2 regions of the Providencia sp. PROV003 genome follow, and region 2 is predicted to be linked to the other one. Evidence: predicted binding sites of a transcription regulator. Region 2 holds the regulator's gene; the other holds the start of a gene.

Region 1 (10,539 bases), 1.4 Mb from region 2:
AATTGATGGCGTACTTTATGACCCAGCATGTTATTGGGGAGATAGAGAATGTGATATTGCTATGCTCCCACTATATAAAGAATTACCAATACAAATTATTGATGGCTACCAAAGCGTTTGGCCACTTCCAAATGGTTTTTTAGATAGGCAACCCATTTACCAGTTGTATTATTTAATCAATCAAGCCCATATTTTTGGTAATGAACAAAGTTATCAATTAGCACGTACTATTGTAGATAACCTACTCAACGAAAAATAACTTTTTAGCAACTCTAATCACAAAGTATCAACCAGCCAAATAAGTTGCGTTATGAATTAGCGGTAAATACTGATATCTCGGGGAGCATACCTAAGTATGTGCCCCGAGTCGCTAAACACAGCTAACACTCTCATAACGTAAAATTTGAAAATCACCAGTTCAAGAAACGTAATAGAAAATACAAGGCAATTCCTAAAACAATAGGCCAAAAATAAAGAATAAAAAATTGTGTAAAAATAGTGTGCCGTGGAATAGTCACTTTTGCTTCGAGTTCTTCTTTGGAAATTTCTAACCCCTTCGCTTTTTCTATAATCACGTGGTCTTCTAAGCTTTCGCGGATAAATTTAATTTGCCGGTACATACGTAAACCTGAAGCACTAAGCGCTAGCCCAACAAAAATAAAGATAAAAATAATGATAAAACCAATATTGCTACCTGAAAAGCCATTCGCGACTTGAGGCACTGGTGAGTTATTCCAAAAGAAATTTAAAAACGGTGTCGTTTGACGTACCATTTCAGCCATTAATTTAATAAAGTCATTGGCAACCGCATTAATGCCTTCACCTGCAAGCCCTTTCATGCCAGCAAGTTTAATTAAAGACGCTAACGTCGAAATTAATGCTACCAGAAAAACAACCCACCCAAAAATACGTTTGCCGATCGCGACATAATTGGCATTGTGGTAATTCATTACTGCTTTTCCTCAGAGTTATTATTCTTGATAAACTTTCATGGCTAATAATAGCTGAAATAATGAAATGCCTCCAAATTTCAATTCATTATTGATAGTAATAATTCGACTTTCAGAATGTTCAACATACTAACATCCTGGGTTCAAGGCGATTTATCGCGCAGAATGCCTAATTATCTTGCCATAAAGCTGATAATACTGATGTCAATTAATACGAATATTAGCCCTTTGCTGGTACTATAGTTGGCTCGTTAATTAATACGACCTGAATGGAGTTTTGATATGTACCATAACCTTCCCATCCAATCGGTTATTTTTGATATGGATGGTTTATTGATCGACTCGGAACCTTTCTGGGCACAGGCTGAACTTGAAGTTTTTTCACAACTTGGTGTCGACGTTTCAATTGCAGATACCCTGCCTGATACACTGGGTTTACGTATTGACCATGTGGTTGAACTTTGGTACCACGCTTCCCCTTGGCAAGGATGTAGCCAAGAAGAAGCCAAACAACGAATTATTGACCGAGTTGTTGGCTTAGTTGAAGAAACTCGCCCCATTTTGCCAGGCGTACAACATGCGATGGAACTTTGCCGCTCGATGGATCTAAAAATAGCCCTCGCTTCAGCTTCCCCCCTGTACATGTTAGAAAAAGTGTTAAACTTACTGGATATTCGTGACTACTTTTCTGCCGTCGTTTCCGCAGCGGATTTACCGATGAGTAAACCACACCCAGAAGTTTACCTTAAAGCAGCCTCTGAATTATCAACTAAACCAATTAATTGTGTTTCATTGGAAGACTCTTTTAACGGTATGATTTCTGCGAAGGCTGCAAGAATGCGCTCTATTGTTGTGCCTGATAGCCAGCATTTTAATGACCCTCGCTTTGGCTTAGCCGATATCAAACTCACCTCTTTGAATGAGTTAAAGGCTGAGCATTTACGTTAAGAATCAGTATGTTGATTAATTATCACTCACCCCTGCCTACTTAGGTAGGGGATTTGCTTAAAAATATAAAATCCTTTCCTTATTTGCTAATAAATAAGAGTTTTTTTACCTTTCTGCCTCTATCATATTCTTTTCAAACACTTTATACTGCCAATTAACTGTATAGATAAACAGATGGTATTTTATCCACCATGACTGCTGAAGGGCATCTGCTTTTTTCCGTCGCCTCTTTAATAATGGCCCATAAACTTCAACTCACCCCTGAGCTTGCTCAAGGTGATTGGCTACACATGGTTCCGGGTGCATTATTAGGCGCGTTATTGCCCGATATTGACCACCCTTCATCTCTTCCCGGCAGGTTGCTACGCATTTTTTCATTACCAATTTCTAAACTCTGCGGTCACCGGGGTTTTACTCATAGCTTAGTTGCATGGTTACTAGTAATGGCAGCTTGTTATCAATGGATGCCAGTAGAATGGCAAGTGCCAAATGACCTTATTCAAGCCTTTTTATTAGGTTACCTCAGCCACCTAATCGCCGATATGCTTACACCATCTGGTGTACCGTTTTTATGGCCATTACCTCAACGTTTTTGTTTTCCCATCATTCGAGGGAAAAATAGCAAACGAACAGAGCGTTTTATTGCTGTTATTTTGACGGTTTGTGCCTGTTTTTTGCCTATTGGATACCAACTGGATTTTTATAGCCAAATTGAGAATGTGATAAAATACATTCATTATCAGTTAGATACTCACTTTGCTATCTAAATTAAAGTTTTGTCATATACTGTAAGTATGAATAATACTATCTTATTACTATTTGATATAAGAAATGTGCTTTTTCTATTGATAACATATAACCAGTTGTTTGAAGCAACTAAATCCTTATAACCATTAAGGATTAAAGGGCAAGTAACATACCTTATAAAAATATGATTTGGAGTTCGGAATGAATATTCCTCTAATTATTAATGTGCTCGGCTTTGTAGCACTGCTAATACTGTTGGCAAAACTGGGAGCTAAAGGCTGGAGCCTATCTAAAAAAGTGTTAGTAGGTCTGGTTTTTGGTGTCGCCTATGGCGTTATACTGCACCTAGTTTATGGCAGTGGTCATCAAACGGTAAAAGACTCCATTCTATGGTTTAATATTGTTGGTAATGGTTATGTTCAGCTATTACAAATGGTAATTATGCCATTAGTGTTTGCTTCAATTTTAAGCGCAGTAGCAAGGCTACATAAAGCGTCATCACTGGGTAAAATTAGTTTTTTAACCATTGGTACATTGTTGTTTACCACGGCTATTGCCGCATTAGTTGGTATTTTAATTGCTAACGTATTTGGTTTGACTGCTGAAGGCCTAGTCCAAGGCCAGCCAGAAACAGCCCGCCTATCCGCTATTGAAAGTAACTACATTGGTAAAGTCTCTGACTTAACTGTACCTCAGTTAATCTTATCCTTTATCCCTAAAAACCCATTCGCAGATTTAACCGGTGCTAATCCAACATCGATAATCAGTGTCGTTATCTTTGCTGCCTTTTTAGGGGTAGCCGCTTTACAACTGTTTAAAGATGACAAAGAGCGCGGTGAAAAAGCATTAGCAGCAATTGATGTATTACAAGCATGGGCGATGAAGTTAGTTCGCTTAGTGATGCGTTTAACCCCTTATGGTGTTATGGCGCTAATGATTAAAGTGGTTGCGAGTTCGAATCTTCACGACATTATTAACTTGGGTACTTTCGTTGTCGCATCCTATGTGGCACTAGCCATCATGTTTGTTGTACACGGTATATTGGTTACCTCTACCGGCTTAAACCCAATTAAATTCTTTAAGAAGGCAGGCCCTGTATTAACATTTGCATTTACGAGCCGTTCGAGCGCAGCAAGTATTCCATTAAATATTGAAACACAAACTCGTCGTTTCGGTATTCCTGAATCTATTGCCAGTTTCTCTGCCTCTTTTGGGGCAACCATTGGTCAAAATGGTTGTGCCGGTATTTACCCTGCTATGTTAGCCGTCATGGTGGCACCAACAATGGGGATTAACCCATTTGATCCCCTCTGGATCGCAACGTTAGTTGGTATTGTCACAATCAGTTCAGCGGGGGTTGCTGGTGTCGGTGGTGGCGCAACATTCGCAGCATTAATTGTGTTGCCAGCAATGGGGCTACCCGTCACTTTAGTCGCACTATTAATCTCTGTTGAACCATTAATTGATATGGGTCGTACCGCATTAAACGTCAGTGGTTCAATGACCGCCGGTACGGTGACGAGCCAACTTATGGGAGAAACGGATAAAACCGTATTTAACCAAGACGATGATGGCGAATTAAAACATGTCTAGTTTTTAAACACTCATCGATACAAAAACCTGCTTATTAGCAGGTTTTTTATTGCTGTAAATTTATGATTAATCACATTAACCCTGCATTTAATAATAAAACACGGGCTTTTATACTGAAAATTATTGCCATCAACTAACATAACATTAGATAATAAAATCTGAGCAACGTTTTCTTGGGCTTCCTGCTTGTGTTGCGTCATCCCATTTTCTATGGGAATTCTATCAACATTTATTTGTGGTTTTTAATATGACTAATGTCCATATACTAAAAACTGATCCTTCAGATAACCCCTGTATAAGCTGCGGTGCTTGTTGCGCCTATTTTCGTGTCTCATTTTATTGGGCTGAAGCCGAAAGCGGCGGCGGTGTTGTTCCCCAACATTTAACTGAGCAGATTACGCCGTTTATGAGCTGTATGCAGGGTACTAACCAAAAACAAAACACCCGTTGTACCGCCCTAGAAGGCACAATAGGCAAATGTGTATCTTGTTCCATTTATGCTCAAAGGCCTACGCCGTGTCGTGAATTTGAGCAATCTTGGCAGGATGGAATATATAATGAAGCCTGTGACAGAGCGCGAGCAGCGCATGGTTTACCGCCTTTAGAGCCTCACCACCCGCAAATCGCTTGCTAACCGTCAATGACCCAGAGTTCTCTGGGTTATCTTTTCTGGTTATGAATAAAAGTTGATTGCCCGCGCTCTTGCAAACAAATGCTATGAAGCTAATTTAAACAATTTCATTCATGACTTGCATAGCTAACTCGAAGGAATATAAACGTGCTTGATGATCGAAAATTTGACCATTTACCATGATTTCATCGGCTTGAGTTTGGCGTAAAATGGTTTGTAAACCGTAACCCACCTTAGTTTTATCCCCCACTAATGACATCCCCAATGCTTGTTGCACACCAAATTCCTCTGCTGGCGACCAAATGTTTTCCATACTTTCAACAGGGGCGGGAAGCTGCGATGGCTGACCTCGGCGTAACATAACGAAAGCTTGTTGCATCGACGTAAATAAAAACTCGGCCTCGCGCTGGGTGTCTGCCGCAATAATATTAATGCAGACCATGGCATAAGGTTTTGACAACCGTGATGATGGCTTAAAGTTAGCACGATAAACCTCAAGTGCTTGCAGCAGCAAGTCCGGTGCAAAATGTGAAGCAAACGCAAATGGTAACCCCATTTGAGCCGCTAACCTCGCACTGTATAAGCTTGAGCCAAGTAGCCATACGGGGATTTTCTCACCATACCCAGGAACCGGGCGTACCGCAGGCTCTGGGTTAGTTGCATCAAACCAACTCACGATTTGTGCTACATCTTGCGGGAAATTATCAATATCCGTATTCATATGACGACGTAATGCTTGCATTGTCCTTTGGTCACTTCCAGGAGCTCGCCCAATACCTAAATCAATTCGCTCAGGATACAACGTATTAAGTGTGCCAAATTGCTCGGCTATCACCAATGGTGAATGGTTCGGTAACATGACGCCCCCAGAACCAAGTCTCAAAGTGTGAGTATTCGCGGCAAGGTAGCCAATTAACACTGAAGTCGCAGCACTAGCTATCCCTGTCATATTATGGTGCTCTGCCAACCAATAACGGTGATAACCCAATTTTTCCGCTAATTTTGCGATATCAAGGGAATGAGCGAAAGCCTCCTTGGCTGTGGAACCTTGAATAATTGGTGCTAAATCAAGCAAAGAAAGGGGTGTTTTTTTATCAGACATATACGCTCACTTTGTTAGGGTTTTATTGATATAGAACCTAACTTACCATCGTAGACTATCCGATTTGATGTCTCCAGTGCTTAAGTTCCCATTAGCACAAGAGGTCTAAAAATGTAAAAAAAAGTCTACTAACCCACTGTTTTCTCATGAATATGAATTAAGATTGAACAAAAAGTGCAGTAATTAAGGAGCTTCAGTCAGCGGAGGTAAAAGCGATTGCGGGTGGAAATCAATTGGTTAACTATTGGTTCATCACCAATATAAAGGAAATCGCAATGAAAAAAATAACTACCAGTTTATTCGCCCTAACGTTAATGTCTATCGGCTTTGCTGCGACAGCAGCAAACATCGGCAATGGAGGGAATAACCACATGCCACGTCAACATATGGGAAATGGCAATCACCATAATATGGTTTATAACGTGGCGGAACAGACAACTACCCCAAATGAAACAATAAAAAAGCTGGCGGATAATACACCTAAAATTGAAGATGGCAAACGCTACATGGTTAAAGTAACCGTGATGGAAGTCCCTGAATTTAAGAACATAACTCCAATGCCGATGCCTAAAGCTAACAATACACCAGTAACCCAGTAGTAAGCTATATCAGTTAACTTACATGGCGTTATCGGCAAAACCTTTTTTATCGATAACTATAATCGACTAGCCTTATAAGATAGAAGCCGATATCTTAGCCACATAATAAAGAGTTCTATATATCCTACGATTGCCTCTGTTTATCAGGGGCTTTTTTTTGAACTTTTTCTGAATTTTATCCCCTCTTCTAGTAATAATACCTAATAGCGACTAACCTTATTTAAGCAGATATTTATTTGCTGCTTATGATTTATTCCTCGGTTTTCATATTTTTAACCACAAAAGTCAGGAGCCTACCATGGGGTATTATGAATTAAAAAAATCCACCAAAGATGTTGCTCAGCCTTATTATTTCGTTTTAAAAGCAGCTAACCATGAGATCATTGCGACAAGTGAAATGTATGCATCTAAACAATCTGCATTAAAAGGTATTGCGTCAGTACAAACCAATGGCCCTTCTGAGACGATTAAAGACTTAACCGCTTAATTGATAGCCCCTACTTTCTTTAGGTAGGGGCTTTATCGCGCTAATTACAATTAGTTGTATTCTAAATTAACCGAAGTAGCGCAGTGACAATTGCCGCAGACAAGACTATGACAATAAATGGTTTTTTATACCATGTAAGTACGCCTGCAACTAACACCCCTACTATTTTTTGCCAATCCGACAACTGTTCTCCTGAAAATAATGTAGAGGTTACGGCCACAGAAAACAAAATAATAATTGCTGCCGCTGAAAAAAGGGCTTTGCTATTTTCTGATAAAATCACCCGGCCTCTAAGTAATGCACCAGATGCGCGCATTAAATAAGTACCGACCGCTAGTAGTAAAACCCCGCTAAATATTAACCATGGGCTGTTTGTCATGACTATTTCCTTATATAAATAACTAGGCTCAATAATGCGAGTAAAACAGGTATCCCAGCAGGTAAGACGGGGGTTACCAAAACAGCAATAACGGCGCCCACAATGGCCGTAATCCGTAAGCGTTTATCCGTGAGCGCAGGCAATGAAAGCGCTAAAATAATCGCAGGAAACATAGCATCCATGCCATAGACATGTGTGTCACTGATTAAACTGCCTAATACTTCCCCAATCAGTACACCTATAGGCCAACAAAGTAAAATCCCGACCCCACACAGCCAAAATGCGGCGCGTTTTTCTGTATTTGTTTCTTGTGCTAAGCCAAATACAACGCTTTCATCGTTCATGATGTGGTAACCCAATAGCGCTTTTGCCCCCTTGCCTGTTAGGTCACTAACCGCAAAACTAAAAGGAATATGCCTTGAATTAACCAGTAGACCCGCTAAGGCAGCTGAAATGGGGCTTCCCCCTGAAAAAATAACCCCAATAAATAAAAATTCAGAGGCTCCAGCAAGTACTAAAATAGATAACGTCAGAGGGACCCACCAATCAAAACCTTGAGAAAGGGCAAGTGCACCATATGAAATACCGACAATTAAGTCCGCAATACAAACGAGAGCGATATTTTTCACTGTGCTATTATTAAGTGTTGAAGTTAGCATTTTCCAATCGTTCGATATAAAATACATTTGTTCATTATGTCGACCTTTACTATAAAGTGCAATCAATACTCAGAAAAATTCAAGTTGCAGGTAGGTGACAAATGCGTAAGCCTCATCATCTGTAGCGAGTATTATAAATAGGATAAAAAATTGAACTTACCTTCGCCCCCCATTGAGTTGATCTCCAAAGCACTGGCTCGTGAAAGGCAAAAAAATGGGTTATCGTTGTCCGAGTTATCTCGTAAAGCAGGTATTGCGAAGTCGACCTTATCGCAATTGGAATCTGGTAGTGGTAACCCAAGTATCGAAACCTTATGGGCGCTTTGTGTTGCGTTAGATATCCCTTTTGCTCGTTTAATTGAAGAAAAACAAGATGCTGTCACTGTGATACGCCACGGGGAAGCCCTTCCCGTCAGTGCGGAACATGCTAATTATTTAGCATTTTTATTATCATCTGCACCTAATGATTCACGACGTGATATTTATACTGTTATTGCCCAACCGGGTCGTGACCGTATTTCAGAACCACATATGCATGGTGTAAGTGAACATATCATTATTATGGCCGGTAGGGCTTTGGTTGGCCCATTAGATAACCCTGTCGAGTTAAAAGTTGGGGATTATATTCATTATCCAGGAGATGAGCCGCATATCATGCGAGCCTTAGAACCCAATACGATGGCCGTTATGGTCATAGAGAAACAAAATTGACATCATAAATACCTATAACACTCTAATAGCCATAGACTATATTAATTGGAGCTTAAAACATGCCCTACTATGATGAAATTATCGAAAAAGTTGACCGGCTCATTGGTGAAAACTCTGTTCACCATATGAATGAAATGCTAATGCAGTTATCCCATGACCCACAACTCAATGAAGACCAACGTTTTACACAACAACAGCGTCTAAGGGAGGCTATATTTGCCCATCATAATGTATAGCGACCAAATACTTAGCCGCTATACTGAGTGTTAATAAACAAAATAAATAGGCAACAAAGTCAAAGGGAGGCCCGGTATAGGTAGAATAACGAGCCCTAAGAGCATTAACATACTCAATTAAAATGCCTGCTGCTGTAAATAGGCCCATGCATATTGTGCATGTAACTCAGCCCCCGTCGCCATCGTATCTTCATCGATATTAAAACAGCCGTGGTGATGTGCCCATTGCGTATCCTTCTCAGCATTCCCGGTACCTAGCAACGCAAAACACCCCGGAATATCTTCAATGTAGAAGCTGAAGTCCTCGCCCCCTGGGGTTGGCCTTTCGTTGATCAACGCTTGCTCACCAAAGGCTTGCGAAATAACTGACTGAGCAAGCAGTGCGCTGCGCTCTTCATTGATCACAGGTAAAGTCCCATAAATATAATCGACTTGTGCTGTTGCACCATAAATCGCTGCAGTATGTTCTGCATAACGGCGGATAGCGGCTTCAATACGATTACGCGTTTCAATATCGAAACACCGTACCGTTCCGTCCAATACCGCATTTTCAGCGATAACATTAAAGCGAGTTCCCACTTCCATTTTACCAATCGTTACCACTGCTGAATCTAATGATGAGGTTTCACGAGAAACAATAGCTTGTAAATTCATCACAAAAGCCGAAGCAACAACCGCAGCGTCTATTGTCGCCTCTGGCATAGAACCGTGCCCACCTCGCCCTTTAAAGGTGACTTTTAATAAATCCGCAGACGCAAATGAACCGCCAACATTACAAGAAACTTTGCCTGATGGCGTCGTTGTCCAAATGTGCATACCAAACACGTTATCCACATTTTCGATAGCCCCTTGTTTGATCATCGCTAATGCACCCTGAGCAATCTCTTCCGCAGGTTGAAAAATCAAACGCACATTGCCGGCTAACTCTTCACGTACCTCGTATAGTGCTTTGGCCGCGGTTAACAACATGGCTGTGTGTGCATCATGACCGCAGGCATGCATTTTCCCTGCTGTAGTGGATTTATATTCTAACGAATCGTTTAATTCCAATACGGGTAACGCATCAATATCAGCACGTAATGCAACGGTTTTGCCTGGCTTCGCCCCCTTGATTTCAGCGATAACCCCTGTTGGCTCAGTTAAGCGATATTCTATGCCTATTTTGTCTAATTCTTCGGCAATACGTTTTGTTGTACGTACTTCTTCAAATGGCAATTCAGGATGAGCATGTAAATCACGTCGAAATGCAATCATTTCTTGAGTATGTTTTTTGATTGCGGCTGTAATAGTTTTGCTGATCATTTTTCTACCTTTTACCCCATCACAAAATAACGTTTTGCATGGCTTATATAATTAATAATTAACATTCTATGAGTGACTTAACGGTTTCAAACATCACATCAACACCGCGTGCAATTTGTGCATAATCAGTCCATTCATCCGGATGATGACTAAGCCCATTGCGACTTGGGACAAATATCAGTCCCGTTTGGGTGA
Region 2 (10,539 bases):
CAAAGTTCGCGACACTAGTGCCGCCAAATTTTGCGATAACAAACTGACTGTTGTCTGATAAAGACGCTACTGTATTCATGGTATCGATCCCTGTCGTTAAACTATATTTTTATATAGATTTATCGGGTAATTAGCGTTGCGTCAATCAAGAATCGAAGTAAATCAGTAATTCTAATGATAGGTAATTCATTATCGGTTTTCTCAATATACTCGTCATCCTTCAAGCTGCATGGGTGTTGACTGCGCTCAGATAGCCGAATCACATACTTTTGTATGCTCATCGGTCTATCTTCCCTTGTCGCCTACATGCAACTCGAATGATTTAGCGTATATGGCGGTGGTCATCCTTCAAGCTGCATGGGTGTTGACTGCGCTCAGATAGCCGAATCACATACTTTTGTATGCTCATCGGTCTATCTTCTCTTGTCGCCTACATGCAACTCGAATGATTTAGCGTGTACGCGCTGCTGTTAAAGTTAAATGACATTGAAAGTGCGTATTTCAGTGAAAGAGTTAATTATGTCTGGAAAAGTGCCGTGGAATTGGGGAATATCAACATAACGCAGAAAACCGATAAGTCTCGTATCTTTGACGAGGTACAATATATTTATATTTTAAATTATTTTGGAGAGTGTTATCCATGAAAAGTATTAATCCAAGCCAAACGGCTGCATGGCGGGCGCTAGAACAACATTTTGCGCAAATGAAGGATGTTCATATGCGTGACTTGTTTGCGCAGGATAAAGACCGCTTTACTCATTTTTCGGCAACGTTCGATGGTCAAATCTTAGTGGATTTCTCCAAAAATAGAATTACACAAGAAACATTAGATAACCTGTTAGCGTTAGCAAAAGAAACTGAGCTAGAAAGCGCGATCAAGAGCATGTTCAGTGGTGAAAAAATCAACCGTACCGAAGACCGAGCGGTGTTACATACGGCTTTACGTAACCGTGATAACACACCGATTTATGTTGATGGTAAAGATGTAATGCCAGATGTTAATGCTGTATTAGAAAAAATGCAGAAATTTAGCGAGCGCATTATTCGCGGAGAGTGGAAAGGTTATACAGGTAAAGCGATAACAGATGTTGTTAATATCGGTATTGGTGGTTCTGATCTTGGGCCATTTATGGTTACAGAAGCATTGCGTCCATATAAAAACCATTTAAATATGCATTTTGTTTCTAATGTGGATGGCACACAAATTGCGGAAACGCTGAAGAAACTGAACCCTGAAACGACATTATTTTTAATTGCATCAAAAACGTTTACGACCCAAGAGACCATGACAAATGCGCATTCAGCACGTGAATGGTTATTGGCTACCGCAAAAGACGAACAGCATATTGCCAAACACTTTGTGGCACTATCAACGAATAGTGAAGAAGTTGCTAAGTTTGGTATTGATACTAATAATATGTTTGAGTTTTGGGATTGGGTTGGAGGCCGTTACTCTTTATGGTCAGCAATTGGCTTATCGATTATTTTATCCGTGGGTTTTGACAATTTCGTTCAGTTATTGAATGGTGCCCATGCTATGGATAAACATTTCACCCAAACACCACTAGAAAAAAACATCCCTGTACTGTTAGGTTTGATTGGCATTTGGTACAACAATTTTTTTGAATCAGAAACTGAAGCGATTCTGCCATACGACCAATATATGCACCGTTTTGCAGCGTACTTCCAGCAAGGCAATATGGAATCAAATGGTAAGTATATAGGCCGAGATGGAAAACCAGTTTCATACCAAACGGGCCCAATTATTTGGGGGGAGCCAGGAACCAACGGTCAACACGCTTTTTATCAGTTGATTCACCAAGGGACAAAAATGATCCCTTGTGACTTTATTGCGCCTGCAGTGACCCATAACCCGTTAGGCGATCACCATGAAAAATTATTATCTAACTTTTTTGCGCAAACTGAAGCGCTAGCTTTTGGAAAAACTCGTGAAGTTGTTGATGCGGAATTTGCTGCGCAAGGTAAAAATGTCTCTGACATGGAATATGTGGCACCGTATAAGGTATTCGAAGGTAACCGCCCAACCAACTCAATCTTATTGAAATCCATTACCCCTTATTCACTAGGGGCATTGATCGCAATGTATGAACATAAGATTTTCACGCAAGGGGCGATTTTGAATATCTTCACTTTCGATCAATGGGGTGTGGAATTAGGAAAACAATTAGCCAGCCGTATTTTGCCTGAGTTAGAAAATAGCGAAACAGTCAATAGCCATGATAGTTCGACTAATGGTTTGATTAATAACTATAAAGCTTGGCGTTAACCTTTCTTATTACGTCATATCACTGTCTTATGAAGAAAAAGCGGGAAGCTGTAAAAACTTCCCGCTTTATTGAGATAATGAATGACGGAGACTTGCCTAATAAATTCTTATTATTACGATGTTAATAAATTTTATTATCGTTTATAACTCGTTAGTAATTAAAAATTTATTCACTATTTTTTTACATTTTGTGTTGAAAATGTGACTTTTTATATAAATTGTTAGCTAACTTTAACCCTGTAGCAAAACAACGTGATATCCTACCGTCTAAGAAATACAGTAAATCATAACCATGTTATCCATGGTGGAAATTTAAGTAATGGATGAAACACTATTTACCTCCCATCCCATTCATTGGTTGGCTGAGGATGATAAAATAGTTCCTGCCAATACGTTAGATTGGTTGTTAGAACTTGGTTCCATGACAAAACGCTTTGAACAACACAGCCAGCAAGTTACCGTGATACCTTATTTAGAACGCTATGTATCGCAAGGTATGTTGAGCATTGAAGAGGCACAATCTTTACCTGAAAGCCCTCGTTATTGGGTCAGGGAAGTCGTCATGTATGGGGATGGTATTCCTTGGTTACTAGGCCGTACTGTCATTCCAGAAGAAACATTGACTGATGAAGACCAGCAATTGGTTGATATAGGTAGAATGCCTCTAGGGCGTTATTTATTCAGCCGTGATGGCTTAACTCGGGATTATATTCGCATAGGTTCTAGTGCTGGTCGTTGGGTTCGCAGTTCTCGATTAAAACTATCGGCTAAACCATTGTTATTAACAGAAATATTTTTACCTGAATCACCTGCATATCGTTAATTATCCTAAATATTTTAAATTTTCATAAATTCAGTAAGTACGCAACACCAACAAACATAAATCAGTGGCTTACAGAATTGAGTGGTATAAACATATACCCAATTTGAAGTATGATGGAATCGAATAAGGAGCACGACAAAGTGGAGGGAAGTATGACGCTAAGTAAATGGCATGCATACAGCCGTTTAATGCGTATAGATAGGCCCATTGGTTCACTATTACTCTTGTGGCCAACGTATTGGGCATTATGGATTGCAGCTCAAAGCACACCAAGTTTACATCTTTTGATCGTGTTTACTGCAGGGGTGTTTTTTATGCGTGCCGCAGGTTGCGTCATTAATGATTTTGCCGATCGTCATTTTGATGGTCACGTAGAACGCACTAAGCATCGGCCACTCCCTAGTGGGGATGTGACTGAAAGGGAAGCTAAAATACTGTTTGCGGGGCTTGTTGGCTTTTCCTTCTTACTCGTTTTAACGCTTAACTCAATGACAATTTGGCTATCTATTGCGGGCCTAGCTTTAGCATGGGTGTATCCTTTTGTTAAGCGAGTCAGTCATTTACCTCAGGTAGTATTAGGTGCTGCATTTGGTTGGTCAATTCCGATGTCGTTCTCTGCAGTCAATGAAACACTGCCTCTGGTGTGTTGGTTATTATTCTTAGTGAATATTATTTGGTCTGTGATTTACGATACACAGTATGCCATGGTTGACCGTGATGATGACTTAAAAATCGGTGTGAAATCGACAGCAATCTTATTTGGCCAATATGACAAATTAATTATCGGCTTATTGCAATTGCTGATGGTGGGTTTGCTGGTGGTTGTAGGTTCTTTAGCAGGCTTAGGGATAACTTATTATCTTTCTTTGGCGCTTGTTGCAGGGTTATTTATTTATCAACAACAACTAATGGTGAACCGCGAGCGTGCTCCTTGCTTTAAAGCCTTTATGAATAATAATTTTGTTGGTTTGATTTTGTTTATTGGCATTATGGTGAGCTATTTTTAGCGAGTAAATCATTTTCCATGAGCCAACAAAAAAGGTAATGTTTTTCAACATTACCTTTTTGCTTTATGGGCTTCACAAAACCGAACTAGTCTTTTTCTGGCTCAGTAGTTTGTGCCGTTACCTCGGGTATTGCTTCTTTCTTTTCTTCTGAAAATTCATCAGCTTGGCTAACACTTTCAATGGTTAAACGAATTTCTGGGGACATTAACCGCACAAGGACTGCATACAGTTTCTTGGCGTTAGTGGTAAAAATATCGTTTTCATTATTATCGATATAGCCTTCTTCTCTAAGCGTTTCAACGAGAGTTGAAAACACTGCTTTATCAAAGAACTCAGGGGCGTTAATACCGTGCAGCACAGAAAGGCGTTGAGCAAGGATGCGGCTTTCTTTTTCCAACGTATTACGGCTGATTTCAGGGCTGGCATTGAGTAATGACAGCGTGATTGCGTAGCGCTGTAGTGTTTCACGGACACCTGCTGCTAAGAGCTGTAATGGACGAATACGGCGTGGGTTCAACACTACCATATCGTCGTCTCTTAAGCAGATAAGCTTTTGATTATTCAGTTCATCAATTAGAGTATCTACCGTTTCACGCAGCTGTTCATCGTTATAACGCATAAACAATTCTGCTTTTAGGAACGGGTAGATTTGGCTCACTTGATAGTAAATTTCTTGACGGCTGATGCGTTCATGATGCAGCACAATACTGGTTATTAATGACGGTAGTACCAGTAAGTGATGGATATTGTTACGGTAGTAGGTCATTAAAACGGCATTTTCGCGAGGAAGAATAATAATATCCCCCATGCTGTCTTTTTCTACCTCGAATTTATCCATCTGCAATGCATGTTCGAGCAGTTGTTCCGGCGTTTTATTAGGCGTTGTCGCATCAGGCGTATACGGCACATTACGTAATAATTGCAGGTAACATTCCACTTGCTCAATGAGTTGTTCACGTGTTAATGAACGTTGGCGTGAGGCCAGTAAAGCCGTTGCACATAAATTTATCGCGTTAGCGGCGGCAGCATTATTGATATTTACCATAATGTTATCCGCTAACGAGCTAACTGTTGGGTTTAGCCACGATGGGCGCTGTGGCTCAATTGGATCAATTGAGTCACGCCAATCTGGGACACGCTGGTTCAGATAATGAGAAAGAGAAATTGGCTGACCAAAGTTCACATACCCTTGACCTAAGTTACGCAGTTTGCGCAACCCGCGGATCATGGAAAATAAACCTTCTTTCTCTTTTTCTGCCCCGCGCAGTTCTTTTGCGTAGGTCCCTACCTCCATTACGTGTTCATAGCCAATATAGATAGGCACAATAGTAATAGGGCGTGAGTCGCCACGTAGCATGGCTTGCAGCGTCATTGATAGTGTCCCGGTTTTGGGCTGCAATAAACGGCCTGTTCGGGAGCGCCCACCTTCAACGAAATACTCGATAGAGTAACCACGAGCAAACAGTTCACTTAAATATTCACGGAAAACCGTGGAATACAATTTGTTGCCTTTAAAAGTACGGCGGATAAAAAATGCGCCAAGACGGCGAAAAATCGGACCGGCAGGCCAGAAGTTTAGGTTAATACCAGCAGCAATGTGCGGTGGAACGAGACCTTGATGGTAAAGAACATAGGAGAGCAGTAAGTAGTCCATGTGACTTCGGTGGGAGGGCACATACACAATTTCATGACCATCTTGCGCTAATTGGCGAACGCGCTCAGCATGCTGCACGTTAATACCTTGATAGAGGCGGTTCCATGTCCAACTGAGCACACGGTCAGTTAAACGCACGGCTTCATAGGAGAAGTTCGCAGCAATTTCTTCCATCATATTCACTGCGTTTTGCTGCGCTTTTTTCAATGGAATTTTTTTACTGCGTGCTTCGTCTTCGACGGCTTTTTCAATTGCTTTTGAGGTCAGAAGCTTATTGAATAGTTCATAGCGGGCCGGCAGTTTCGGGCCAACCGCAGCAAGGCGCTGGCGTGAATAGTGAATACGGGCGACACGTGCCAGTTTATTGGCAATAATGGTGTCAGTACCGTGGTCCTGAGCCATTTTCCCAATAGAAACGGGTGGCGATAGGCGAACAAAACTGTCACGACCTAACCACAGGATAGCAAAAAACTTTTGCACCCCATTTAATAGTTTCAGTGGTGGTGCAGGGGTATGCCCTTCACGACCAGGAGAGCGCCCGAACATTACAGACGCGGGTAACATTTGAATATCTAGATTAGGGTTGTTTTTGTGCAAATCTAAATAAGCATGGAATGTTTTGACGGAATCTTTACGCGGGTCCGGTGAATAATAGCGAAATACGCGAGGGCCATCATCGATAAACACATAAGCAGGGAGCTTAGTGCCATTGATGTCGTTATCAACCAAAGGGTCAGGTAAACCGATAGCCAAGCATTGATGCCGTAGCGTTAGGAGGTCGGACTTAGAGTGGTAAGGCAATACATACAGTGTTGGCCTGTTAGTATCAAGCTGCAACTCTGCAATGGGGTCCGATGGAATTAGTTTACTTTTTACCAATAATTTAAGTGGTAAATTCAACGTGTTGTAATATATTTTACGCCATAGTGACATAAATGATTATAGCCTCTTGTTAACAATGCTGCGCAATCATACCAGAAATCTACTGGCAGATCTGTTACTGACAATTCACTTTGACCGTAAAAATCGATTATTGTTTGTATTTTTTAAGGAATAAATATGGCAAGTCAAACTAAGGGCTTTACCCGTGTAATTAAAGCCGCGGGATATTCCCTTAAAGGGCTAAAAGCCGCTTGGGTAAACGAAGCGGCTTTTCGTCAAGAATCTGTTGCAGCAGTAATTGCGATTATTATCGCCTTTTTCTTAGATATCAGTTATATAGATAGAATACTGCTAATTAGTTCAGTGGTGCTGGTGGCGATTGTTGAGCTATTAAATAGTGCCGTAGAAGCTGTTGTTGACCGTATTGGTAGTGAATACCATGAGCTTTCAGGCCGCGCGAAAGATATAGGCTCTGCCGCAGTGTTTGTCAGTATTGGTTTAGCACTTTTTATTTGGGCTCTGGTTTTATGGCAACGTTATTTTGCCAGCTAGTTAATAAAAACAGTTTAAAGTCGAAAAAGAAGTCAATCGATAACAAATGCCTAAATTCAGCAATTTAACTGTTCCAAATCTTCATTTACCTGTATATACTCACAGTCTGACTGTATAAACAAACAGGGGAACGGAATGAAAGCACTGACGGCTCGACAACAGCAGGTTTATGATCTGGTGCGTGATCACATTTCGCAGACGGGTATGCCTCCTACACGTGCTGAAATAGCAGCAAGCCTGGGTTTTCGTTCGCCTAATGCGGCAGAAGAACATTTAAAAGCCTTGGCTCGCAAGGGTGTAATTGAAATTGTTTCTGGGGCATCACGGGGTATCCGCTTGCTTCTTGAAGAAGAAGCTGATGATCAAGGGCTACCTTTGATTGGGCGTGTTGCCGCTGGCGAACCTTTATTAGCGCAAGAACATATCGAAAGTCACTATCAAGTTGATCCAGAACTCTTCAAACCTCACGCAGATTTTCTATTACGTGTGAATGGTATGTCGATGAAAGACATCGGTATTATGGATGGTGACCTACTAGCGGTTCATAAAACACAAAATGCACACAATGGCCAAGTGATTGTTGCGCGTATTGATGATGAAGTGACTGTTAAACGCTTTAAACAGCAAGGTAATCGTGTTGAGTTAATTGCTGAAAATCCTGAATTTGCACCAATTATTGTCGATTTACGCGAACAAAGCTTCACAATTGAAGGTTTAGCGGTTGGCGTGATCCGCAATAGTGATTGGTATTAATTCTTAAATTATCAGGTTGGTAAGCGGTAAGTTGACGCTGCTTGTTTGATAATTCAATGATTGCTGGCAGATTTCAAATTGATGTGTAGAGATCTGCCTGCTTTACTTGTTCCTTTTCTTTTGTCTCTTTTCTTTGCATCTCATCGAATATTCTTTTCTTATATAAGCAACACCGTTAACTCTACCACTTCTATTTATTACTTTTTCTTTGTAGTAATAGGCTGTTGATGGTCATGGTGGCAATGTGCGTGATCTTGGCAGCTATCAATCTCATCACAGTTTTTACATAAGCCATGGTTTTCAACCACAGTATGACGCAAACGGAACTGGTTGGTTTCCGCTAGGCTGATAATAGCGGCTTCAATGGTTGTGCAATCACTTTCAGTTACGCTACCGCAGTGGTCACAAATTAACATCACTGAAATATGGCTAGGGTTATCAAAGTGGTGACAAACGACATAACTGTTGGTTGACTCTATTTTATGAATAAAGCCTTGTTCCATTAAAAACTCAAGCCCACGGTAAACGGTAGGGGGCTTTGCTTGTGGTTCAACTTCACGTAATAAGTCTAATAAATCGTAGGCACTGATAGCACCGTGTTGTTGCGCGATAAGGCGTAATACAGTTTCTCTCTGTGGAGTCAATCTAACGCCTCTTGACTGGCAAATGCGTTCTGCCATTACCAGTATCTTATCTTCATTCATTTTTTTCATTTTACTGACCCCAACTTCGAAAACAAAGTATCAACTATGGTAACAAGTTTATCATAGTTTTCTGACTGAAATAGCTTGAAAAGAAAAAGTGAAAGGATGAAGACAGCTATCTAGCTAAGCTTTGTTAGATAAAAAAATGAAAAATAAAATTTATAACTCATGAAGGAGATAAAGAAGATATTTTTATATACAGCATTATCAATATATAAATAACAAAAATTAAACATTTAATTTTTAAAAGGGTAACTAGTCTAAAACAATTCTTTGAAACTAAGTGTTACCTTTTGATATAAATTTTAATTAAGATTTATCTTATCTGAAATTTTATTTTTCCTATAAATGAGTGATAAAATTTTTTTTCCTTGGATTTTGTTCAATTAAGTTACTATTTATAGATTAAATATATTAATTTCCTCTGCTGTATAGTTTTATATTTTAGTGGCTAATTTTGTTTATTTTGAAATATTTTGAAAATCTTATAAATAGAAAGTGAAGATTTTATATAAATTTTCCTAAATGACATATTTGATTCATATATAAATGAGTTGTTTTGGTTTTTTATTTTATATTTAAGTGAATATAGGGTTATTATTCTATATAAACTCACCTCAAGTGTGATTTTTGACAATATATATTGAGATTGTAGAATTGACATCAGAAAGAATTGAAGCGTATGTATAAATATTCATTTAGTTTTCTACGTCAATTTTTAAAAGTTACAGCGAAAATTGAGTTGTTAATTAAAAAGCAAGAAAACTAGTGTAATGGATTTACGTTTTTAAAAAAGATGATAAATGAGAAGGACCTTATTTATATATAACCCTCTAATCTGAAAGAAGTTTATAAAGCTGGAGTGCTGAAAAACTTTACTGATAAGCGCAAATTATCAATAAAAATCAGAAAGAGGAAAATCCTTCCTACTTATTTAAGGAAATGTTTATGAAATTGAATAAATTAGCATTAACTCTAGCTATTGGTTTTGGGATTGGTTTCTCTGGAGCTGCATTAGCTGAAGATCCTGTCGTTCCAGCAAAAACAGTAGAAAGCTCACAAGGTGAAATCCGTTTCACTGGTTTCATTAACGATGTTCCATGTTCAATTGATGCAAATAACCTAAAACAACTAGTTGAGTTTGGTGAAATCGCATTACATGAACTGACATCAAACCAATATCGTTCAGACAGCAAAGATTTCGATATCGTATTGAAAAATTGTTCAACTGAAACTTACAAAAACGCAAAAATCACGTTTACTGGTCCAACAATCTCTGGATTCCAAGGCTTTACAGGTGAATTACTTGGTTTAGGCGGAAAAGTTAAAAACGCAGGTATCGTAATTACTAACGGTGCAGACAAAGTTGTTGAATTTGGTAAAGCATTCCCAGGTACTGGTGACGGTTATGCGTTAAATGCAGGAGATGGCAAAGAAACAACTCTACATTTTGCAGCATATGTTAAAGGTAATGAAGATGCTAACGCTAAAGCAACAACGGGTAGTTTCAATACTGTTGCTAACTTCAAAATCGTATATCAATAAGACTTATTTGAGTTAGATAAATAGAAACATGTGGCGTATGGAAGGCCATATGTTTCTATACCTTTTTACTTTGTTTGATAGGCGCATAATTAAATGAAAAGCATAAGACTCAATTTAATTACAAAATTAATGCTTTTAATATTAACGCCGATGTTTGTATTTTCCGAAGAGGCTATTGATTTTAACACGGACTTTCTTGAAACAGACAGCACTGAAAATGTCGACTTCAGTAAATTCTCTCACGCAAATTATATTCCTCCTGGAAATTACTCATTAGCGGTATCTGTTAATAGAGTTAAAATTTCTATGGAGCAACCTATTATTTTTTTTAC

What was found. The regulator LexA, encoded in region 2, represses DNA repair genes until DNA is damaged. The targets are predictions, from matches to a motif close to TNCTGTATGTACATACAGNA.
Region 1: the regulator LexA is predicted to act here: its motif matches at 2,055-2,074, upstream of M1F14_RS16050 (metal-dependent hydrolase).

Annotation. Positions count from the first base shown of each region.
Region 1 is NZ_CP096369.1:3,488,181-3,498,719, forward strand. Features, by position in the region: gene M1F14_RS16035 (fructosamine kinase family protein) at 1-259, shown strand, start outside; gene M1F14_RS16040 (YniB family protein) at 411-950, opposite strand; gene hxpB (hexitol phosphatase HxpB) at 1,233-1,898, shown strand; gene M1F14_RS16050 (metal-dependent hydrolase) at 2,090-2,665, shown strand; gene M1F14_RS16055 (L-cystine transporter) at 2,847-4,238, shown strand; gene M1F14_RS16060 (YkgJ family cysteine cluster protein) at 4,486-4,872, shown strand; gene M1F14_RS16065 (LLM class flavin-dependent oxidoreductase) at 4,967-5,971, opposite strand; gene M1F14_RS16070 (hypothetical protein) at 6,247-6,570, shown strand; gene M1F14_RS16075 (YegP family protein) at 6,869-7,057, shown strand; gene M1F14_RS16080 (AzlD domain-containing protein) at 7,119-7,436, opposite strand; gene M1F14_RS16085 (AzlC family ABC transporter permease) at 7,439-8,095, opposite strand; gene M1F14_RS16090 (helix-turn-helix domain-containing protein) at 8,246-8,806, shown strand; gene M1F14_RS16095 (DUF2526 family protein) at 8,866-9,042, shown strand; gene M1F14_RS16100 (amidohydrolase) at 9,160-10,344, opposite strand; gene M1F14_RS16105 (Zn-dependent hydrolase) at 10,403-10,539, opposite strand, start outside.
Region 2 is NZ_CP096369.1:246,828-257,366, reverse strand. Features, by position in the region: gene lysC (lysine-sensitive aspartokinase 3) at 1-79, opposite strand, end outside; gene M1F14_RS01065 (hypothetical protein) at 120-281, opposite strand; gene pgi (glucose-6-phosphate isomerase) at 641-2,287, shown strand; gene ubiC (chorismate lyase) at 2,607-3,110, shown strand; gene ubiA (4-hydroxybenzoate octaprenyltransferase) at 3,263-4,117, shown strand; gene plsB (glycerol-3-phosphate 1-O-acyltransferase PlsB) at 4,203-6,704, opposite strand; gene M1F14_RS01040 (diacylglycerol kinase) at 6,831-7,205, shown strand; gene lexA (transcriptional repressor LexA) at 7,341-7,958, shown strand; gene zur (zinc uptake transcriptional repressor Zur) at 8,156-8,671, opposite strand; gene M1F14_RS01025 (fimbrial protein) at 9,611-10,207, shown strand; gene M1F14_RS01020 (fimbria/pilus outer membrane usher protein) at 10,301-10,539, shown strand, end outside.